One region of the Vreelandella venusta genome, then DNA from elsewhere that is predicted to be linked to it. Evidence: predicted binding sites of a transcription regulator. Region 1 holds the regulator's gene; the other holds the start of a gene.
The links. Region 1 encodes FliA, which starts transcription of late flagellar genes. Its sites were predicted from a motif close to CTAAAGTTNNNNNNNNNNCNGCCGATA; they were not measured.

Region 1 (10,793 bases):
CAAGTTTGTGCGTGGTGATGCCATGGCTGGCTTGGTCATCATGGTGGTCAATATTATCGGTGGGTTATTGATCGGTATGATGCAGCACGATATGGGGTTTGCTGATGCCGCCCGTACGTATACCTTGCTAACTATTGGCGATGGCCTAGTGGCTCAGATTCCTGCGCTGGTGATTTCAACCGCCGCCGGTGTGACTGTATCGCGCGTCAACACTGACCAAGATGTTGGTCAGCAAATGATCAGCCAGCTGTTTATTAACCCTCAGGTCATGATCCTATCTGCGATGGTGATGGGGCTGCTGGGTATGGTGCCCGGTATGCCAAACCTGGTATTTCTGATTTTCACAGCCTTACTGGCGGGTTTAGCGTGGTATTTGATTCGCCAAAAAGAGCAAGCGTTGTTAAAAGAGGAAATTTCCGCAGTACCACTGCCCCAACAAGAGTCACCAGAAGCCAGTTGGGAAGATGTGCAGCTGGTTGATACGCTGGGGCTTGAGGTGGGACATCGACTTATTCCTCTAGTGGACTCCCGCCAGAAAGGGGAGCTGTTGGCCAGAATTAAAAGTGTGCGCAAGAAATTTGCCCAAGAAGTTGGGTTCTTACCTCCTGTGGTGCATATACGCGATAACCTGGAACTGCCGCCGAATACCTACGTACTCTCTATGAAAGGTGCAGAAATAGGCCGTGCGGATGCACAGCCGGGCAAGTGGCTGGCAATCGACCCAGGTCAGGTATCAGGAGAATTACAGGGGACGCCCACCCAAGACCCGGCCTTCGGTTTGCCTGCTATCTGGATCGATGCCAATCAGCGTGAACACGCCCAGGTGTACGGCTATACCGTGGTGGATGCCAGCACGGTCATTGCTACTCACTTGAATCACCTGCTGCATCGCCACTCGCCAGAAATGCTGGGGCGGCAAGAAGTGCAAAAGCTGCTTGATAAGCTGGGTGAGGATCAAAAGTCGCTGGTCGAAGAGGTGGTGCCGAAAGCCATTTCGCTGACTGTACTGCAGCGTATTCTGCAAAATCTGCTGGATGAAGATGTCTCGATACGCGATATGCGCACGGTGTTGGATACCCTGGCAGAGCATGCTGGTCAGCAAAAAGATGCTAATGAATTGACCGCACTGGTGCGCATTGCCTTGGGGCGTGCGATTACCCAGCAGTGGTTTGCTGGCCAGGAAACGCTCAACGTGATGGGGCTTGATGCCCAGTTAGAGCAAGTGCTTATGCAGGCCATGAATGGTAACGGTGCGATGGAGCCAGGGCTGGCTGATACGCTTATGACGCAGGCACAAGAGGCCCTGGAGCGTCATGAAGGTAGCGGTGAAGCACCGGTGCTGGTTGTGCAGCACTCGCTGCGTGCTGTGCTAGCGCGTTTCTTACGTCGGCGCGTGCGTCATCTGGTGGTGATGTCTCAAGCAGAAATACCGGATGACCGTACGTTACGAGTCACTACGGTCGTAGGAGGGCGGGCGTGAGTTTGCTGCAGAACACCCGTTCCAAACCATCAAACAGAGGCGCAGGTAACACATGAGCGTGAGACGATTTGTTGGAGCAAACAGCCGCGATGTGATGCGCCAAGTGCGCGAAACATTAGGCGATGACGCTTTAATTATCGCCAATCGCCGTATCGAGGATGGGGTTGAAATATTGGCGATGGCGGACGAGGCGGTCGATCATTTTGAACCTTCCCCAGCGTCGCCACCTACCCCAGCTGCCCAAGTTGCCTTTTCAGCGCGAGATGCAGATCCGCTGCAGGCAATGAGTGAACGCTTGCTGCGCGAGATGCAAGAAATGCGGGAGCTGCTTGCCCAGCGTCAATCAGCTGACGATGCGCCCGCTTCAGCACTCACTGACGACTCTTTCTCCCGTTTGCGCCAACAGCTGCTTAGCGTTGGGTTCAGCGAAGAGCTCAGCGACGAAGTACTGGCGGCGTTGCCGGCGCCCTTGGCTCAGCCGGATGCCGATAGCGCACTTGCGCTGGAGTGGCTGCGTGGGCAGCTAATGGCACGGTTGCCGGTACTGAAAGAAGAAACCGGATTTTTCGATCAAGCAGGAATTGTCGCGCTGGTGGGGCCTACGGGAGTGGGGAAAACCACCACCACTGCGAAACTAGCAGCACGTTTTGTGATGCGTCACGGTACGCGCCCTGTGGCCCTTGTCACTACCGATAGCTTTCGTATTGGTGCCCATGAGCAGCTAAGAATTTATGCCCGCCTGCTTGATACCCCCATGTATGCCTTAGACGCCGAGCAGCCGATTGATGAGCTAGTCGGACGACTGCAGGGTAAGCAGTGGGTGATTATCGATACCGTCGGTATGAGTCAGCGTGACCAGCGAGTGATTGAGCAGATTGCCCATTTGCAGGGCGGGCAAGCGTCCGTCCGCTTAGTGCTGCTGTTGAATGCAGCCAGCCAGCCTGAAACCTTGGAAGAGGTCGTGTTGCGCTATCGCCAAGCCGCACGGGCGGCTGGCGCTGAGTTAGATGATTGCATTATTACCAAGCAGGACGAAGCTGGCCGGTTAGCCCCCGTGCTAGATATTGTCATACGCCATGGTTTACGCGTGCTGTTTGGTTCGTACGGGCAGCGTGTTCCAGAAGATATGGCGGTTGCGGACCCTACTGCACTGATTGATCAAGCGCTTAATAGCCCATTGGGGAGAGTGCGTGAAGAGCGGCGCTCCGCCGCCGTTTCGCAGCCTCACTCGGTGAGTTTGCCGCGCTGGTCGCGAGACGTGCTGGGGCAAGGGCGCCGTCTCAGCTCTGTACTGACGCGACTACGTGACAGGATTATTGGATTTTCAGCGTTAGAGTCGATATGGGATATCGCCTCCTTACCGGGCGTGCTGCAAGACAAACGCTTGGATGCACTGCTAGCTAGCGAGCCCTGCGCGGATAAGGGGCTGGGCATGGCATGGTCTCCCCGCCGTAATGAGCGAGGCTGTGACTGGTCGATGCCTGATCTTGGGCTAGACGCTGATGGCGGTTGGCTCGCGCTAACCAGCCTACAGCACCGTCAGCCCGCTGGTTGGCAGTCACGGCTGCTGCACCAGGGCGAAGCGATGGGGGCCGCCGTACATCTGCTCCCCGTGTTTCCCGATCCCGCCACGTTAGCGTGGCTAGAAGCCCAACACTTGACCTGGATCACGCAAGTAGCTGCCACTCAGCGGGTATACTGTCAGGGCGAGCGTTATGCCCAGCGCCAGCTGCTCAAAGATAGCCCGCTCACTCATCACACTGATCTGCGTTTTCGTGGCCAAACGGCGCAGCTATGGCACACCCACACTGCTGTGGAGGATGCCGCTGGTACACCGCTGTTGGCATGGGTTGGTGAAGTTCGCGATCCAGAAAATGGCAAACGCATCGCGCGTCGCTACTGGTTAACACCTGCTCGATTAGGTACAGATGTGCGCTCGCTGCTGGTTATCCAGCTGCAAAGCGATGGGGTGTCTAGCCTAACCAAACGCGCTTGGCAGCAGTTGAAAGATGCGGATGATGGCGAAGTAAGCACAGAGGTACGCTTATTGATGGCTAGCGGTGTCGCCGCTGCAGCGGGACACTTAGATAGCGCCACTGATGACGCTGCGATAGCGCTGCGTTCCGATTTGTTAAGGTTGCTGGGCACCACGCGTAAGCGGCGCGATAAGGCGATGCTAGATGCGCTTGTTCACGCGTTTATGGCCCGTGACGCCATTCGCCAGCTCAGCAGCGTTAGCCGTGAGGGACTGGCATGAGTGCCCAGGATCAGGCAGCGGGCCTGCGCAAGTGGGCAGATTTACAGCGCCAGCAGCGCCAAGCAGAGTCAGTTGAGAGTGACCCCACGGGAGACGAACTTGCGGCTGAGCCACTGGCCGCTATGACCGATTCTTTAACGGTGCTGCCAACTGCTGCCCAAGCGCCAACCACCGCACCGCCTTCGGTGCCGCAGAAGCCGCTTATCGTGATCGGTATGCCTAACGGTGGCGATCAGCAGGTGGCAAGAGTAAAAGGACGCCTAGCTCAATGGGCAGTATTGGGGCGACGTTGGGCGGGTGACCCGGATGATTGGGATATTCACATCGTCAATGCGGGTGCCGCTAATCTTGGTCAACTGAAAGAGCGCTTTCCGCGCTGGGCGTTATGGATTAATAGTGATGCCGATGCTTTCGCACAGATGTACCGCTCGTTGCGGCAAGTGCAGGAAAACGGTGGTCCTAGACAGCTGCTGGCACTGCACGAGCCAGATTTGCCGCGCCGAGGTCTACTCGATAACCTGCGCGAAGCAGCCAGCTATTACTTGGATATAGAGCTTTTACTGCTGGCGCGATGACAGCTAGCCTGACGCTATGTAGCCGTGCTTTAACAGCCGCAATCAAGCGCCTCTATAGGGAGTAACAATGTCGATGCTCGCTGACTTCAAGGTCGCTACCTGCAAAGCCGACAGGCTGCTCAAAAGCGTGTTGATGGTGGCGCTAAGCGTCATCGCCATGCGTGTTTACGCCGCGACGGGCAGTTGGAGTAGTGAGGTGCCCAGCGTACTGGTCGCGATGAGTGAACGAGCTGTCAGTAGCCAGCCCATTCAACCACCAGCAGGGGCTCCGGTAGAGAACGCCGCGATAGAGCGTATTCATTGGCGTTTTCAAATGCCGGTCAATGCGCCGGTTAACGCCTGGCTATGCCACCCTGAGCAGTGTGTTTCTTTGACGGCTATGCGGGGGTCAACCACGGCGCTAGCCGGTAAATCGGTTAATGGACCGCTGTACTTGCGTTTTGCGTTGACGCCAGGCCAGCGCCCGGTACGGGTACAGGGACTGCAAGTGATTGTGAATTACCAGTGAACAGAGTTCAGCCGTGAGGCACGAGGATGTATACAGCACAAGGCAGGATTAAACAGGGCGAGTTGTTAAACCAATACATGCCACTGGTAAGACGTCAGGCCTTAACGCTGCAGGTAAGACTACCCGCAAGTATTGAGTTGGATGATCTTATTCAAGCCGGCATGGTGGGCTTATTAGAAGCACTAGGGCGTTTTGATGCGACCCAAGGAGCAACGTTCGCCACGTTTGCAAGCCAGCGTATTCGCGGCGCCATGATGGATGAGCTGCGCACACGTGATTGGTTGCCACGTAGTGTGCGCCGCTCTGCCAGAGCCGTGGATGATGCGGTGCGCCGCCTTGAGCAGCAGCTAGGACGTCCGCCGGAAGAGGGTGAAATCGCGCGTGATCTGGATATGCCGCTTAGCGAGTATCAGCAATTGCTCAATGATACGAACAGTGGCCAGCTGTTGCCCTTTGAAGAATTGGTGGCCGAAGGGGTCGAGTCGGTGAAAGAAGAAGCCACGAATCTGCCCTTCGATCAGTTTCTAGATCAGCAGCAGCGACAGTCGTTAATTGACGCGATTGACGCCTTACCTGAGCGTGAAAAGCTACTGATGGCGCTGTATTACCAAGAAGAGCTGAACCTTAAAGAGGTTGGGGCGGTGCTGGGTGTGACCGAATCCCGTGTCTCCCAGCTTCACAGCCAGGCGATTAGCAGGCTTCGTGCTCGCTTATATGACACCGCCTAACGTCACTATTAATCACGAATAACCGGCGAGGAGCCGTTGATGAACCCATCTACGCTGATCGGTATTTTTGCCAGCATGCTGTTGCTGGTAAGCGTACTGTTTTTTACTGCAGAGTCGCCAGAAAGCTTTATCAATCTGCCGGGGCTAGCCATTGTAGTAACGGGCACCTTGGCGGCCACCTTTATTAGTTATCCGCTGAAAGAAGTGCTACGCGTGGTGCGCCTGGTGGGATTGGTGTTTCGGCGTGAAAACACTTATGTGCGCGATGATATCAACGAACTGGTGTCCATGGCGCGCTTGTGGTTTAAAGGCGATGTCAGGGCGGTTGAAAAGGAGCTAGAGCACACTCGCAACCCCTTTTTGCGCACCGGGATCCAGCTGGTCATTGCGAACACGAAAGAAGACGAAATTTTCGATATGCTGCGCTGGCGCATCGCACGATTAAAAGCACGCGAGCATGCTGAGGCGCAGATATTCCGCACTATGGCCACCTACGCGCCCGCGTTTGGCATGATTGGCACCTTGGTGGGACTGGTCAATATGCTGGAAGTAATGGATGCGGGCGACCTTGACGTTATTGGCCCGCGCATGGCGGTAGCTCTGCTGACAACATTCTACGGTATTCTGCTCGCTAACTTGGTGTTCAAACCGATTGCCGTCAAGCTAGAACGGCGCACGGAAGAGCGCCTTATCACCATGAATATGGTGCTGGAAGGTATTTCGTTAATTACCAAGCGGCGACTGCCTTCTTTTATTGAAGAAACGCTCAACTCCTTCGTGGCTAACTATCATGACGAAATCCGTGACGCCGCTGTAAAACCGCGGCCAACGGTTAGCTCTGCGGCAAAAGGGTAGCGCCATGCTAGATCGTGACTCACGGCACGCGCTGGAATTGCCCACTGTGCCAGGGGAGGGCGATGAGGGGTGGCTAACGAGCTATTTAGACGTATTAACGCTGTTAATCACGCTGTTTGTCTTACTGCTTGCGTTGACGCCGCCGGGGGGAGGGGCTGCTTTTGAACGCGATAGAGTGCATTCTATAAGTGCGATCGCCTCGCTTCCGTTGGCCAGCTTGGCAACTGGTATTCACCCCCGGCACAGCGGGCTAAAGCCGCAAATGGCTGAGCTGAATATCCCAGGAGTTAGTGTCTCTCAGGGTGAAGAAGGTGTTACGCTGCGCATCGACGATAGCTTGCTTTTCCCTAGCGGTGACGCCGTGCTAACGCCCCAGGGGCAAGATGTGTTAGAAAGCCTTCTGGCAGTGCTGGCATCCTTTGAGGGGCAAATTTCAGTCGAAGGGCATACGGATAATGTTCCCATCGCTACCTCTCGCTTTCCCTCAAATTGGGATCTCTCGGTAGGACGCGCCATTGCGGTGGTCCAGTATCTTGAGCGCCAGGGAGTTGCTATTTCACGTATGCGGGCAGTCGGCTATGCCGATACCCAACCCATGGAAAGTAACGCTACACCGGAAGGCAGATCTGCCAACCGGCGCGTCGAACTGCTGCTAAGGCAGCAGGCTGAGGGGTAAAGAGATTTCTTGAGGCCATCTCTGTGTCGAAGCATCACTCGCTACTACAGTCGTTCGGTGCATTACTGGTGCTCGATGCTGACTGTCGGCGCATACAGGCATTTAGTAGCAACTTTGCGGAACTGCTGGGAGTAAGCCTTCCTGAAGGGCGTCTTCCAACGCTTTCCAGCGTTCTAGGCAAGCGCTTAAGCCAGCGCATACGCTACGAGCTACAAGGCCAACAGCGTTTGCCGGGGCCACTCACCTTTAAGTGTCCTACTCGATCAAGCCGTTTCCAGTTACATGCTTACCGTGCCGGTGTGCATGTGCTGGTTGAGATAGAGCCCCTTCATACCCTCGGTAAACAGCGTCTGCTTGGCACGGTGAACGAACGCCTGATGCGCCTAGCGGAAGCGACCCATCAAGAAGAGCTACTTGATTACCTAGTGATGTCGGTACAAGAGTTAACCGGGCATGACCGGGTATCTGTATGCCATCTCGATAGTGATTGGCATGGGGTAATCGTGGCTGAGTCGTTAGCTAAGAGGCGCGCTCAGTCGAGTGTCGAAGTGGCGGCAGATCACTTACCGGCCTTGTTAGGGCAACGCTTTCCTGCCAAAGACTTTCCTATTGCTCTAAGACGCGCTTATGAGCGCCATTCGGTGCGACTGATCCAAGATGTCACAGCACCCGGTGAGCACCTACTGCCTGCGAGTGTAGTAAATGTAAATGTCAGTGATTGTTTCCTGCGTGCGCCGGCTCCTGAGCGGCAGCAGTACTTACAACGACTGGGCGTACGCGGCGCACTCAGCGTGGCCATGCAGGGAGATACCGGTCTTTGGGGGCTGCTATTTTGCCACTCGGCAGCAGCCTACCCTGTAACACCGCCCGTGAGAGATGCGGTACGTACCTTGGTGCAAATGGCTACTCAACGGCTGCTGCTGCTGAGAGCTCGCCAAGAAGCGCGCTATTTGCAGCGCGTACAAGACAGCTTGGTGCTTTCAAGCAATAATCGCTTAAAGCCCCAGGGGCCTTATCAGCTATTTACCGAGCATGCCGACAGATGGAAGTCGCTCTTCCGTGCCAATGGCGTTGCGTTATGGGTAAAAGGTAGCATCTATCAATCAGGCAATACGCCCAAGCCGGAAGCGATTGGCCAACTGGTCACGCGGATTGAAAAATCCCACATCCATAGTGGACCATGGTGTACCCAAGAGGCAGCCAAAGAGCCGCTAACGTGCTCTTTAGACATGCTAGAGCAGAGCGGAGTACTTGCCGTGCCGTTGCCTACCGACCCTGCTCGGCGCGGCTGGCTGATATTTTTTCGTCCTGAGCAAGTGGAAACGCTCTACTGGGCGATGCAGCCCTCTTCGGTATCCCTGCCGCCTATGGCAATGTCGCCTTCTGACGCGTGGTGTGAGGAGGTGACAGGAAAAAGCGAAGCCTGGCAACGCGTCGAACGGCTAGCTGCGATGGACTTGGGGGAAGACTTAACACTGGCGATTTCTGCTTATGAGATCAGCACGCTCAATATGCACCTGGAGCGCGAGCGTAAAGCGCTTGCAGAAGCGAATCAACGATTAGAGCAGTTGGCGCATTTTGACCCGCTCACTCAGGTGTGGAACCGTTACCGCATCGAGCAGGCTATTGATGCCGAACTAGTAGCAGCAAAACGCTACGGAGCGACTTTTGCGCTGCTGTTATTTGATGTCGATCATTTTAAACAGATTAATGACACCCTCGGCCATAGCGTGGGCGATGATGTGCTGATTTCGCTAGCCCGCATGGTGGAAAGCTCACTGCGGGGCTGTGATCATTTGGGGCGCTGGGGAGGGGAGGAGTTTGTGGTATTGGCCACCCACTCCAGTATGGAAGCCGCAGAAGGGCTTGCTGAACGCTTGCGTGGGCTAGTGGCAACACTACAGGTGAAGGGCTTGAGCCAACCGATAACGGTCAGCATTGGTGTTGCAGTATGGCATCCCAATGACAGCTGCAAAACCCTCATCGCCAGGGCCGATGCTGCGATGTACCGAGCTAAACATAATGGGCGTAACCGCGTTGAAATCGCTGAAAAAAGCGTGCAGTGACAGGTGGCATCATGGATTGTCGGCACGACCGCATAAACGCTGCATTCTCGCTATGGCAGCATCAGCGCCATCAAGACTAAAGGTCATGTACCAAGGGTCGCTATCTTGTTGATCGAAACCAATAAACAGCTGCTCTCCCTGGCTCATTTGAGCCATTAATGTTGGTAGCTCGCTTAGGTAGAAGTGCGCATAAAACCCATCATCGCCACGCTCAGTAATAAACTCAGCCATGGTATCAATGATCGGCGTGTCATCCACCCGGAGCCTAGTTGGCACTAAGTTAACCGCGCGGCTTTCGCCTTGCTGTTCCGCCAACGTGACCCGCATTTCCAGCCACGGTAAGTCGCAAACACCCTGAGTTGCGTTCAAGCTCAAGGTGGCATCCGAATAGCTATGGGTTTCCACGGCGCGAAAGTGCCGCTCACTGCCTAACGTTAGCGCCATTGACTGCCAATGCCCGTGGGGCTGTACGTCATCAATATTGAACGTTGTTGCCATGCTAGGCAGTGCAGTGCTGGAAAATATGGCGCTAAAGGTCACTAACGCAAAAGGCTTGAATGTAGGCATAAGGGTGGCATCGCACAAGAAAAACATTAGCCTATCGTGTGTTGCAGATAAGCAAAAGGTAACGCGCTGATTTTTCTATATGTAGTAGTTTTTAACAAGAGAAATGCCGCATATAGTGTAAAGTCAAGTCTATACTTCATGGTCGCAGAACGTATAATCGCTCCGTTTTGAGCGCTAATTTCACCCCGTTGTGAAGGAGTTTCGCGACATGAGCACCGCAGCAAAGGCTATGAAGACTTCGAATGACGTCCCCTTACAGATTCCCTCAAAAGATATCTGGGATGCCAAATATCGGTTAAAAGATCGCCATAGCCAACCTGTTGATCAGGATGTGGGTGCTACCTTTGAGCGTGTCGCGCGAGCGTTGGCGGCGGTTGAAGGTGACAATGCTAACGAATGGCTACCAAAATTCCGCTGGGCGTTAGAAAACGGCGCGATTCCTGCCGGACGAATCCTTTCCAATGCGGGCGCTGAAGCCTACAAACCGGCGGTTAGCCTGATTAACTGCACGGTTTCCCGCACTATTCGCGACTCTATGCGCGATATTCTCGACTCCGTCGTTGATGCCGGTATGACGTTGAAGTCTGGCGCCGGTATTGGCTACGACTTTTCGACGCTGCGCCATAAAGGAGCGTTTGTGTTTGGTGCCGGGGCTGGCACTAACGGGCCGCTGGCGTTTATGGATATCTACGACAAGATGTGTTTCACCGTGGCATCCGCAGGTGGACGCCGAGGGGCTCAGATGGGCACTTTCGACGTTGGCCATCCTGATGTTCGTGAGTTTATTCAAGCTAAGCGAGAAGCCGGTCGTCTGCGCCAGTTTAACCTTAGCTTGTTGATTACCGACGAATTTATGGAAGCAGTGAAGCATAACGCCGACTGGCCGCTGGCGTTTCCATTGCACCCTGGTGAAAAAGACGATGTAAAAGCGGGCGATTTGATTTATCGCGACTGGCCCGTCATTGAAGAGGGCTATACGGTCGATGATGAAGGCCGCGTGGCTTGCCGTGTCGTTGAAGTTATTAAAGCGCGCGAGCTGTGGGACACCATTATGTCCTCGACCTATGACTACGCTGAGCCT
Region 2 (10,793 bases), 880 kb from region 1:
ACGTCGAAAAAGAGGACTACGACGACGAAGCCAGCCGAGAAAAAACTGACACCCTGGTTGACTACGCCAACGAGCAGCTGCGCCGTGGCGAGCCAATGACATTAGAAGAACTTTCAGAGCTGGTGGACGAAAAGCAGCCCAAAGCGTTTTACGACCATATCCGGAATGCTGACTATGGCCTTTCTCCAGAGATTCCGCCGGACAAGCGTACTATCAGTCAGTTCCGGCGATTTACCGGACGCGCTGGGGGCGTATCGATCAGTTTTGACTCCCACCTACTCGGGTCCAGCATTGAGTACGATGAAAACCAGGATCGCCTGATTATTAAGCAAGTGCCCAAGCAGCTAAAAGAGCAGTTGGCGAAGCGTAAGGAGTGATAGGTGAATAGTGAGGAGTGGGTGGGCGCTTAGGTGTAAAGGGCACTAAATGCCGCAACGCCAGTCGAAGTAGCATGTTTATTAGATGTGACATGTATATCAACAGGAGCGCTTAACGTGCTGGATGCCATTAGCAATTTCTTCCAACGCGCGCTGGCAGAACCTGAGCAGCGTGATAATCAAACTCTGACGCTAGAGCTGGCAACGGCGGCATTACTCTGTGAGGTCATGCGCGCCGATTACGATAAAAGCGATGCTGAACGCGCCGCGCTGAAGCAGATGCTAACCAGTCGTTATCACTTAAGTGAGAGCGACGTTAACGAATTAATGACGTTGGCGGAAGCAGAAGTGGATGATGCCGTCGATCATTATCAGTTTGTTAGCCTGATAAAAGAGCACTACGGCTATGAGCAGCGCTGCGAGTTGGTAACGTTAATGTGGCAGCTTGCTTGGGCAGACGGCAGTATCGACCCGCTTGAAGAGCACCGTATCCGGCGGCTGGCAGATCTTTTGCACGTTAGCCATAGTGATTTTATTCGCAGCAAGCTTGCCAGCACGCCCCAGGCCTAGCGGCTCCCTTCCGGCTCAGCAGAACCTCCCAGCCGTCGACATAACCATTAATAGACCCATTGATATAGGGCTCGGAGCGCAGATACGCCAATGAGTGATATGCAGGATGCATCGAACTTAACCGAACTGATTAATACCATGGAGCGAATGGAGCGTGAAAAAGCCAAGGTAAGCGTAGACGACGTGGTGCACGCGGTGGGCAGGCGTTCATTTGGGCCTCTCTTGTTGCTTGCTGGGCTAATTACACTTGCGCCTATTATTGGTGATATCCCCGGCATGCCAACGCTTATGGCGGCGTTGGTGTTACTCACGTCGGTACAACTATTGCTGGGAAGAGAAACGTTCTGGCTGCCCAAATGGTTATTAAACCGTTCGCTTTCCCGCAACAAGTTCGATAAAGCCATTCACTACATGAAGAAGCCCGCTAGATGGGTGGATAGTTTACTGGGTGTGCGTCTAGCGTGGATGACCGGCTATATCGGGATACGCGTTACCGCCGTGATGTGCTTGTTTATCGCCCTAGCCATGCCGCCGATGGAGTTTATTCCGTTTAGCGCCAACGGCGCGGGCTTAGCGCTTACCCTGTTTGGTTTAGGCTTAGTTGCCCGAGATGGCATTATGCTCTCGCTGGGTTTTCTACTCACCGGGGCGACGTTGACGGTTGTGCTGATCAACGTGCTATAAATTCGCCTACGACCATCCTAATGCCGCCTGAGCTGGCGGCTGTTTAAAGGAGCAAGCAGATACCATGTCTGATCCAGCGCCGTCTGAGTCATCATCGAACTCGCCATCGCCACATTCAGCACTGCCGCCTGCGCCCAAAACGCCCCGTGAGCAATCTCCCTGGGAGCGGCGGATTGAAACGCTGCTGTGGAATTCTCGCTTTCTAGTAATGCTGGCGGTAGTGCCGAGCCTATTGGGCTCACTGATGCTGTTTATTGTGGGTACGCTGGATATCTTAACCGTGGTGGGCGACGTACTGCGTTACTATCTGGTGGGTAGTTCTCAAGATATCCACGATACCCTGGTGCCGGACATCATCATTGCTGTTGATGTTTATTTAATAGCGATTGTGTTGTTGATCTTTGGGCTGGGTATCTATCGGCTGTTTGTTTCCCGAATCGATCAGGCGGAAGTGCGCTATCCCAAACACCCGTTTAACGTAGGCTCGCTGGATCAGCTCAAAGACAAGATTGCCCGCGTGGTGATTTTGGCGGTAATTATTGAGTTTTTCCGCGCTGTGGTGGATATCCGTTTCACGACGCCACTGGAAGCCATCTACCTCGCGCTTTCGGTGCTGGCGCTGGCGGCAGCGCTGTATCTCATGAGTCTTGGGCATAAGGGGGAGTGAGACGAATCGTCGGGCTGTCTCTTAAGCGAGTGAGTTAATACCCGCCGAGGGTAAATTACGCAAACATTATCAATCACTGCTAGGCTGGAAATGTTATCCCAAGGTGTTGCTCTCTTTGAAGCAAGCCTTTAAACGCAAAAGCAAGGAGTGCCGTTATGCGTAACATTATCTATATTATTGGTCTAATCGTTGTTGTGCTGTTTATTCTATCGCTACTTGGACTGCGTTAAGCACACCGCGCCAATAGAAAAACGCCCGCAGCCCTTTTTTCAAGGGGCTGCGGGCGCTTTGTATTTACGCGCAGTCGGCAGCGCCCTGGCCAAACATATCAAACATTAGTTCCCGTCCCATCGACGTCAGTACGAAACAGTCGTAGTCGTTAAATTCAGCGGCACCGCTCTCTTCAAGCACCTGTTGGCATGTTTTCCAGCTAGGGCATTGCCCCTTCAAATGAGCTAGCTCACGCCGGGCAAGGCCACGCTGTGGCAAGGTAATAGTTTCGAGCACATGGCCGTTATCGTAAAGCAGCTCGGCAACGCTAGAAAGGCAGTGGCGTAGGCTGCGCTGCACATGATAAGCGGCAGACGCTACGCTGGATGCGGGGTGTGACACCTCGGAAGGCATAAGTCGTTCTCCTGCAAATAGCCCCAAAATGGGCTTGTTGCAGCGCATTATAAAGCAATGTGAGTATTAGACCAAGGTCTATGATGGGTTGGTGTCAAAGCCACCATCGACCTTTTTCTGACACATTTCTGTCATCTAGATAATTCAGCATGTAAGCCGCTAGGGGAAAAGCAAAAAATATTAATTAAAATTGATGGTGTTATGGTTTTTTAGTTTTATGTAAGCGTCATTCTTTACAATTCATTACTTTTTAGTACGTAAAAAAAAGCCAAATAGGCTCAAGTCTAAGCTTTAATGGCCGATAGTATTAAATATAAATCACATTCTTATGTATGAGCAGCGCCAGCGTGTTGGGCGTTATTTAAAAAAAGGGCAGTAACTTATGGCTTCCATTTCATCACTCGGTATTGGCTCAGGGCTCAAGCTCAATGAATTGCTGGATCAACTGCAAGATGCTGAGCGAGGGAAGTTGAAGCCTATAGAGCGTCAACTGGAAACCCAGCAGACCAAGATTTCTGCTTATGGTCAGCTGCAAAGTGCGCTTTCCAAATTTCAAACTGCAGCCGCTGAGTTAAACGACAGTGCGCTGTATGAAAGCCTTTCCACGAATGTAGGAGGCGATGCTATTACTGCCACGGCAGACGGCGAAGCGCAGCCCGGTAGTTACAATGTCACCGTTAATACACTCGCTACTCGTGGCACGCTGGCTTCCGAAGGTGTTGCTGAACTGGATGCGTCGCTAACGACCGCTGAGCAAACGCTAACCTTCTCATTCGGTGATGGGTCCAGTAAAGAGGTCACCATCGGTGCGAATAGTAGTCTGGAAGATATTCGCGATGCGATTAACGCCAGTGAAGATTCAGGCGTTAACGCCACTATTGTGAACGACGGCACCAACTACCGGCTGGCGCTTAGTTCTAGCGAAACCGGTGCGGACGCCTCTATTACCGGCTTTAGCTTTTCAGGCACCGAACCCTTCGCTGCGGACACCGATAATACTCTGCAAGCAGGCACCGATGCCGCGTTAACGGTGAATGGTATTGCTATCACCAGTCCCACTAATCAGGTTGAAGGAGCGATTCAAGGCGTGACGCTTAATCTGCAAGAGGAAGGCGATAGCACCGTGGAAGTCGAGCAGAATACACGCGCTGTTCGTGAAGCAATTACGGGCTTTGTCGATGCCTATAACGAGCTTAAGGGCACCATCGGCGAGCTGACCAGTTACAATGCGGAAACCGGCGTGGCAGGCGAGCTCAACGGTGATAATACGGTGCGCACGGTGGAATCGCGCATGCGCAGCATATTAAGTGGCGGTATCGAAGGTGAGTTCTCGATGCTTAGTGATATTGGTATTTCGCTACAGCGGGACGGCACGCTTTCTATTGATGAAAGCGAACTGGATAACGCCATTGTCAATAACCAGGATGCGCTGTCGGTGTTCTTTGCTGGTGACGCCGACGATTCAGGTATGGCTGGCCAGTTAAACCAAGGCCTAGACCAGTTATTGGGCACTAACGGGGCTGTGAAAGGCGCTATTACCGGGGCGGAAAATCGTGTGGAGTCCCTAGTGGAGCGCTACACCCGAACAGAACAGACCATTGAGCGGACCATTTCTCGTTACCGTACCCAGTTCGGCCAGTTAGATAGCATGATTGCCCAGATGAACCAAACCAGCAGCTATCTAACCCAGCAGTTTGATGCCCTCGACGCTCAGCTTGGGCGTAAATAACCGCTAAAGTAATTGGATGGTTGTTGAACGTCTACGCTAACGCCTGCTTCCTGCAGGCGTTTTTATTAGAAGTTTCTCATTTCTAGTAAAAAAGTATGAAAATCAGCGAAAGCGCGAAAAGGCGCTAAAGTTGTGCGCTTTTCTGCCGATAGCAGTGCTATTAAATAAACGGGCGTGTGCATGCGCGCCTGAGTCTTGTGGTTTAGCCTTTTGCACTGAGGAATACCCCCCGCATGGCGACGATAACCTCTCTTGGCGTTGGTTCTGGCCTTGATCTCACCGGTTTGCTTGATCAGCTTCAAGTGGCTGAGCGAGGCAAACTCGTGCCGATTACGCTTCAAAAGAAGCAGCAGCAGGCGAAAATTTCTGCCTTTGGCCAACTTCAAACGTCGCTGAACGCGTTTCAAGACGCGGTCGCCAAAATCAATGACCCCAAGCTCTATCAAAGCCTTTCAGCCAATGTGCGTGGCACTGGTGGTGGAGAAGCTATTAAAGCGACTGCCGCCGCTGATGCGCTGCCGGGCAGCTACCGGGTAGAGGTCAGCCAATTGGCCACCTCTGGCACGCTAGCTTCAAACCGCGTGGGAGAGCGGGACGCAGCCATGGATCTACAAGGGGCAACTGCGCTGCAGCTAACCTTTGGCGATGGCGAGAGCGTCGCTATCAACATTGCAGAAGGCAGTAGCCTTGCGGATATTCGTGATGCCATTAACGCTGATAAAGATGCTGGTGTTAACGCCACGATTATCAACGATGGCACGGGCTACCGGCTGGCACTGAGTTCTAAAACGACCGGCGCAGACGCTTCTGTTGAAAACTTTAGTTTTGTAGATGCCGGTAGCACCGTAGTGCTTGGCCCCTTTGCTGAGGATGCGGCAACGAAGCGCTCAGGGGAGAATGCCGCGCTTACGGTTAATGGTATTACGATTAGCAGTGCGGAAAACAGTATTGAAGGTGCGATTCAGGGGGTAACGCTTAACCTTACTGAGCTTGATATCGTGGACGGAGAAATGGCTTCCAGTACCATTAATGTTGAGCGCGACACGCTAAAGCAGCGCGAAGCGATTAATGGCTTTGTAAAAGCGTTTAATGACTTAAAAGGCACTATTGGCAAGCTCACTCGCTTTACCGGCGATAGCGAAACCGCTGGTGAGCTATTGGGCGATAACACCGTGCGCACCATCGAATCCCGGCTGCGCAGTATATTAACCGGTGGGGTAGAAGGCGGTGAGTTGTCTACCCTTAACCAGCTAGGCATCACTCTGCAACGAGATGGCAAGCTCAAGGTCGATGAAGAGACGTTAGATGACTTGATCGCTAATAATCCCCAGGCACTCAATGCCTTTTTTGCCGGTGAAAACGAGGGGGAGGGTATGGCGGGTAGACTAAACACCACTATCGAACAGGTGCTGGGCAACAACGGCGTGGTCAAGCTGGCGATTAGCGGCGCGGAAAACCGTGTAAAAAGCCTGGACGACCGTTTCGAGCGTATGGAAAAAACCATTGAAGGCACTATCTCTCGCTACCGCACCCAGTTCGGCCAACTGGATGCGATGATTGCCCAGATGAACAGCATGAGCAGTTACCTCACTCAGCAATTTGACGCTCTGGATAGTCAGCTCGGCCGTAAGAAATAACCTTAGCGCTTCGGTTGAGTAGCCATAGATAAGTAGGGCGGTGTAACGAGCGAAGCGAGGCATCCGGAATGGGCGGCGTAAGCCGCCCTTTTGTTGCTCATGTAAAAGTAAGTTTCTCACTCTGCAGTTACCAAACATTACATCTTTTTTTACTAACCGCCCTAAAGATTCCTCTCGCCGTGCCGTTAATTCTAATAACGGCGCACAAAGTGGCCGAATAGCAGGCCTTCCGGCCAGTGTTCATGCAAGGAGAATCACACCATGTCAGTGATCAATACCAACATTACCTCCATGATTGGCCAGTCCAACCTGTCCAAATCACAAAGTGCCCTGACCACGTCTATGGAGCGCCTAAGCTCTGGTCTGCGTATCAACAGCGCTAAAGACGACGCAGCTGGCCAAGCCATCGCCAACCGTATGTCTAGCCAAATTACTGGCCTGTCTCAAGCACAGCGTAATGCCAATGACGGTATTTCTGTTGCACAGACTGCTGAAGGCGCATTGAACCAGGTCAACGATAACTTGCAGCGTGTTCGTGAGCTGACGGTTCAGGCACAAAACGGTACCAACAGCCAGGATGACTTACAGTCCATTCAAGACGAAATCAATCAGCGTCTTACCGAGATTGACCGTATTTCAGAACAGACTGATTTTAACGGCGTTAAAGTATTGTCCGAAGATCAGAGTCTGTCTATTCAAGTAGGTGCCAACGACGGTGAGTCTATCGACGTTGTCCTGGAGAAAATCACTTCTGACACACTAAATTTAACCAGCTTCAATGTAAACGGCCCGGGTGAGAATCTTGGCGCAGCTGTCGCTGCAGATTATGAAGCTGCCTACGGTCAGGGTACTGGTGTAACTACCAATACTGTTAACGACTTCTCCGCTGATTTGGCTACTAACTTAGGTGTTAGTGCTGCCGCTGTAAACAGCGCTGGAACTGCTCAAGTTGATGATAACGGTAACTGGTACGTTGACGTTACCATTACTGCTCAAAATAACGCTGAAGCAAAAGCACTTGGTTTACAGGGCATCGAAGCGACTTCCGGCACTGCGGTAACCTTCCAAGTGGCACTTGATCCCTCAGAAGCCACTGTCGCTACTGGTAATACCACTGCTGCCTATACTGTTACTGGCACAGACTTGGGTGCAAAAGACCTGCTAAGCTCTGCGTCCACTAACCCGATGGAGAAGCTTGATGCGGCCCTTAAACAGGTCGATGAGCTGCGCTCTGGCCTGGGTGCCGTTCAGAACCGCTTTGATTCTGCGATTACCAACTTGCAGACCAACGAAACCAACCTCTCTGCCGCTCGGTCACGTATCGAAGATGCTGACTATGCAACAGAAGTAGCTAATATGACCCGCGCACAGATTCTGCAGCAGGCGGGCACCTCTGTACTGGCACAGGCTAACCAGATTCCGCAGAACGTTCTTTCACTGCTGGGCTAAGCCATCGTACTACTTATCCGTACTTTCGGATTATCTACAGGCCTCCTTTATGGAGGCCTGTCTTGTTTTGCGGCTGGAATGAAATCAGTTAACAACTATATTCAGCGCTTTTCGTACCTTTGAGGGGAGGGGGCATCAGATATGATGTCATGCATAGCTTAACCGCCTTCAGGATGTTCTCTACCATGTCGAATAAAAAGCCCTATCGCTCATCAAATAATGCTCGCCAGCGCACTTTGGATACGAGAGGAACAGCGCAAGCATTGAAGAAAGCCAGAGCGCTAACGGAGCGTCAGCCAAAAAATATTTCTGCGTGGAAGCAGCTCAGTGCAGAACTCTCAGAGGCAGGACATCTACAAGAAGCACTTGAGGCATTAAGTAGCGCAATTTCTTTACAACCAAATGATGCCGAAGTGTTAGCGCTACAGGGGAGAATGACGCATCAAATGGGCGACCCTGATCAAGGATTGGCGTATTTACAGGCGGCTATCGAGTTACGCCCTAATTACGCTAAAGCACAACACTATATTGGCTACATCTATTATACCCAGGCACGTTTTGATGAAGCGCTACAGCATGCCGAAATAGCTTGCGAGTTGATGCCCGACGATGTGGATATGCTTAACACATTGGGCAATATTTTGATGCAAAAGTTTGAGTATGGACGGGCAAGAGATGCGCTTGAGAAAGCCGCAAAATTAGCGCCTAATAATTATTTATCCTGGAATAATCTGGGTAATGTTTACAATGCTATTGGAGATCTGGATAAAGGACTTGAAAGTTACGGTAAAGCTCATCGTGTTAATCCCCATGCGCCGGGTCCTTTTTCCAATATCATTACTACATATCACTACCACCCTGATAAGACAGGTGAGGAAATTACAGCGCTATGCAAGCAGTGGGAAAGTAAATTTTTATCAAGTATTACCACGCTTTCTTATGCTAGCCACAATAATCCTAAAAAACGCCTTAGAGTTGGATTGATCTCAGATGGTTTTCGTGGACATCCTGTTGGAAGAATGATTACTTCGGCACTGGAATGTGTTCCAAAAGACCAGATGGAGTTTTATTTTTATAGTACTAACCATGCTTCTGATGGTATTACCGAAAGGCTGAAGTCAGTAGCTACACAATGGATGAGTGTGCAACCGTTAAAGGATCAGCAGGTAGCTGAGAAAATTGTACATGATGGCATTGATATTCTGATTGATTTAGCTGGCCATAATGCTGGCAATAGAATATTGGCCGTAGGTATGCGCCCAGCTCCGATACAGGTAAAGTGGGTAGGCGGGTTGATTAACACTACAGGCTTGTCGGCCATTGATTATTTAATCAGTGATCGCATTGAAACACCTAAAAGTGTTGATGAAGCATATGTCGAAAAAATAATACGCTTGCCTGATGACTATATTTGCTATGTGCCGCCAAATGGATACGAGCCAGATGTGGGGACATTGCCTGCATTTAAGAATGGTTTTGTAACATTGGGTTGTTTTAATAATGCTAATAAATTAAATGATGTGGTGTTGGAACAGTGGTCTAGCATAATGAAGGCGCTACCTGGCTCTAAGCTATTGCTAAAAAGCATGCAGTATAAAAGTGAAGAACGCTGCCGAAAAGTTAAAGAAACAATGGCAAGGTTCGGTATTGAGAGTGATCGGTTACTTATTGAGGGGCCTTCATCGCACGCTGAGCTTTTAAATGCGTATAATAAAGTTGATATTTCCTTAGACCCTTGGCCTTACTCTGGTGGCTTGACCACTTGTGAATCATTTCTAATGGGCGTTCCGGTAGTGTCTTTCCCAGGGCCGACCTTTGCTGGGCGCCATAGTGCTACCCATTTGATCAATGCGGGTATGCCAGAACTTGTAGTGAGCTCTTGGCAAGAGTATCGAGAAAGAGTTTTGGAGCTTGCATCTGACTTAGATAGCCTTGCCACTATTAGGCAGCATCTTCGTCAAGTTTTATTAGAGTCGCCCGTATGCAATGCGCCTCGTTTTGCAAAACATTTTACCAATGCAATGCGTGCCATTTGGCAACGTCATTGTGAGGGAAAGCAGCCTGCCGCTTTAACGTTCGACAAAACTGGACAGGCACAGTTTGTGGATGAAGAAACACCCGTTGATATTGTCTATGCAGAAAGTATGGAGCCTGAGGTGGCCGGGTTTAAATGGTCGCTATCTAGCAAGATTATAGCGCTGGACAATGGGGCAAGGTTAGTTGTTGAGAAAGGCATTGAAACCCTTAGGCAATTAAATTCATTTGGCATAGTGGCCTTCGATCCAGCAAGCCAAGTAACAAATCCTGAGCGGTTTGAAGGCAGCAATGATGTGCAAGTCTTTACCCATGCTGTTTTAGGCGACGGCAATCAAGCAACGCTTTATTCGTGCTTAGATCCAGCAATGAGCAGTACTTTGCAACCGCTGCCTATCGGACAGCAGCACGGGGCTAGCCCGGAGGGTGCTAACGTGCTTGCCAAGCTGCCGATCAATACTATTGCGTTAGATTGTATCGAAGGGCTTGAAAGCTTGGATTGGTTGATTCTTGATCATCTAAGCGATTCCACTGCAATTCTTGAAAATGGCGAAAGAGCACTTAAAGATACGCTTATTATTCAAGTGCGTATTGCCTTTCAGCCGACGCACCAGCGCCAACCTAACCTCGCGGAAGTGCAGCACTGGATGAGCCGTCACGGTTTCCGTTTCTACCGCTTCAACAATGAGCAACACCGCAGCCACCTGCCAGAAAGCGTATCTGACAAGCAGCGCCAAGCGACGGAGTTGCATAATGCTGATGCTGTATTCTTGCCTAGCCATGAGCGTATGGCCAGCTTAAGCAATCACCAGCGCATCAAGCTTGCTTTTCTGTTACATACTATTTACGGCATCCGCGATATGAGTTACGAACTCTTGGTCGGTGTAGATAAAGCAAAGGCGGAAGAGTATTTACTTTCAGAAGGGATGGTGAAAGCCCCGGTAAATGAGTTTGATAATGAGAACGTGGTAACGCCTAAGCAAGCATCTGAGTTGCCCGTAGTTAATCAAACAGTAGCAGAC

Region 2: a site for FliA is predicted at 6,450-6,476, ahead of IR195_RS17225 (FliC/FljB family flagellin). Genes of this name have one in related genera too.

Annotation. Positions count from the first base shown of each region.
Region 1 covers NZ_CP065135.1:136,756-147,548, forward strand. The annotation lists gene flhA (flagellar biosynthesis protein FlhA) at 1-1,480, shown strand, start outside; gene flhF (flagellar biosynthesis GTPase FlhF) at 1,533-3,737, shown strand; gene IR195_RS00620 (hypothetical protein) at 3,734-4,312, shown strand; gene IR195_RS00625 (flagellar protein FlhE) at 4,380-4,820, shown strand; gene IR195_RS00630 (RNA polymerase sigma factor FliA) at 4,847-5,548, shown strand; gene IR195_RS00635 (motility protein A) at 5,588-6,403, shown strand; gene IR195_RS00640 (OmpA/MotB family protein) at 6,408-7,079, shown strand; gene IR195_RS00645 (sensor domain-containing diguanylate cyclase) at 7,103-9,145, shown strand; gene IR195_RS00650 (hypothetical protein) at 9,155-9,712, opposite strand; gene IR195_RS00655 (adenosylcobalamin-dependent ribonucleoside-diphosphate reductase) at 9,921-10,793, shown strand, end outside.
Region 2 covers NZ_CP065135.1:3,693,776-3,704,568, reverse strand. The annotation lists gene yejK (nucleoid-associated protein YejK) at 1-377, shown strand, start outside; gene IR195_RS17255 (tellurite resistance TerB family protein) at 495-947, shown strand; gene IR195_RS17250 (exopolysaccharide biosynthesis protein) at 1,038-1,631, shown strand; gene IR195_RS17245 (YqhA family protein) at 1,696-2,298, shown strand; gene IR195_RS17240 (hypothetical protein) at 2,593-2,922, opposite strand; gene fliD (flagellar filament capping protein FliD) at 3,305-4,651, shown strand; gene fliD (flagellar filament capping protein FliD) at 4,885-6,288, shown strand; gene IR195_RS17225 (FliC/FljB family flagellin) at 6,550-7,737, shown strand; gene IR195_RS17220 (FkbM family methyltransferase) at 7,923-10,793, shown strand, end outside.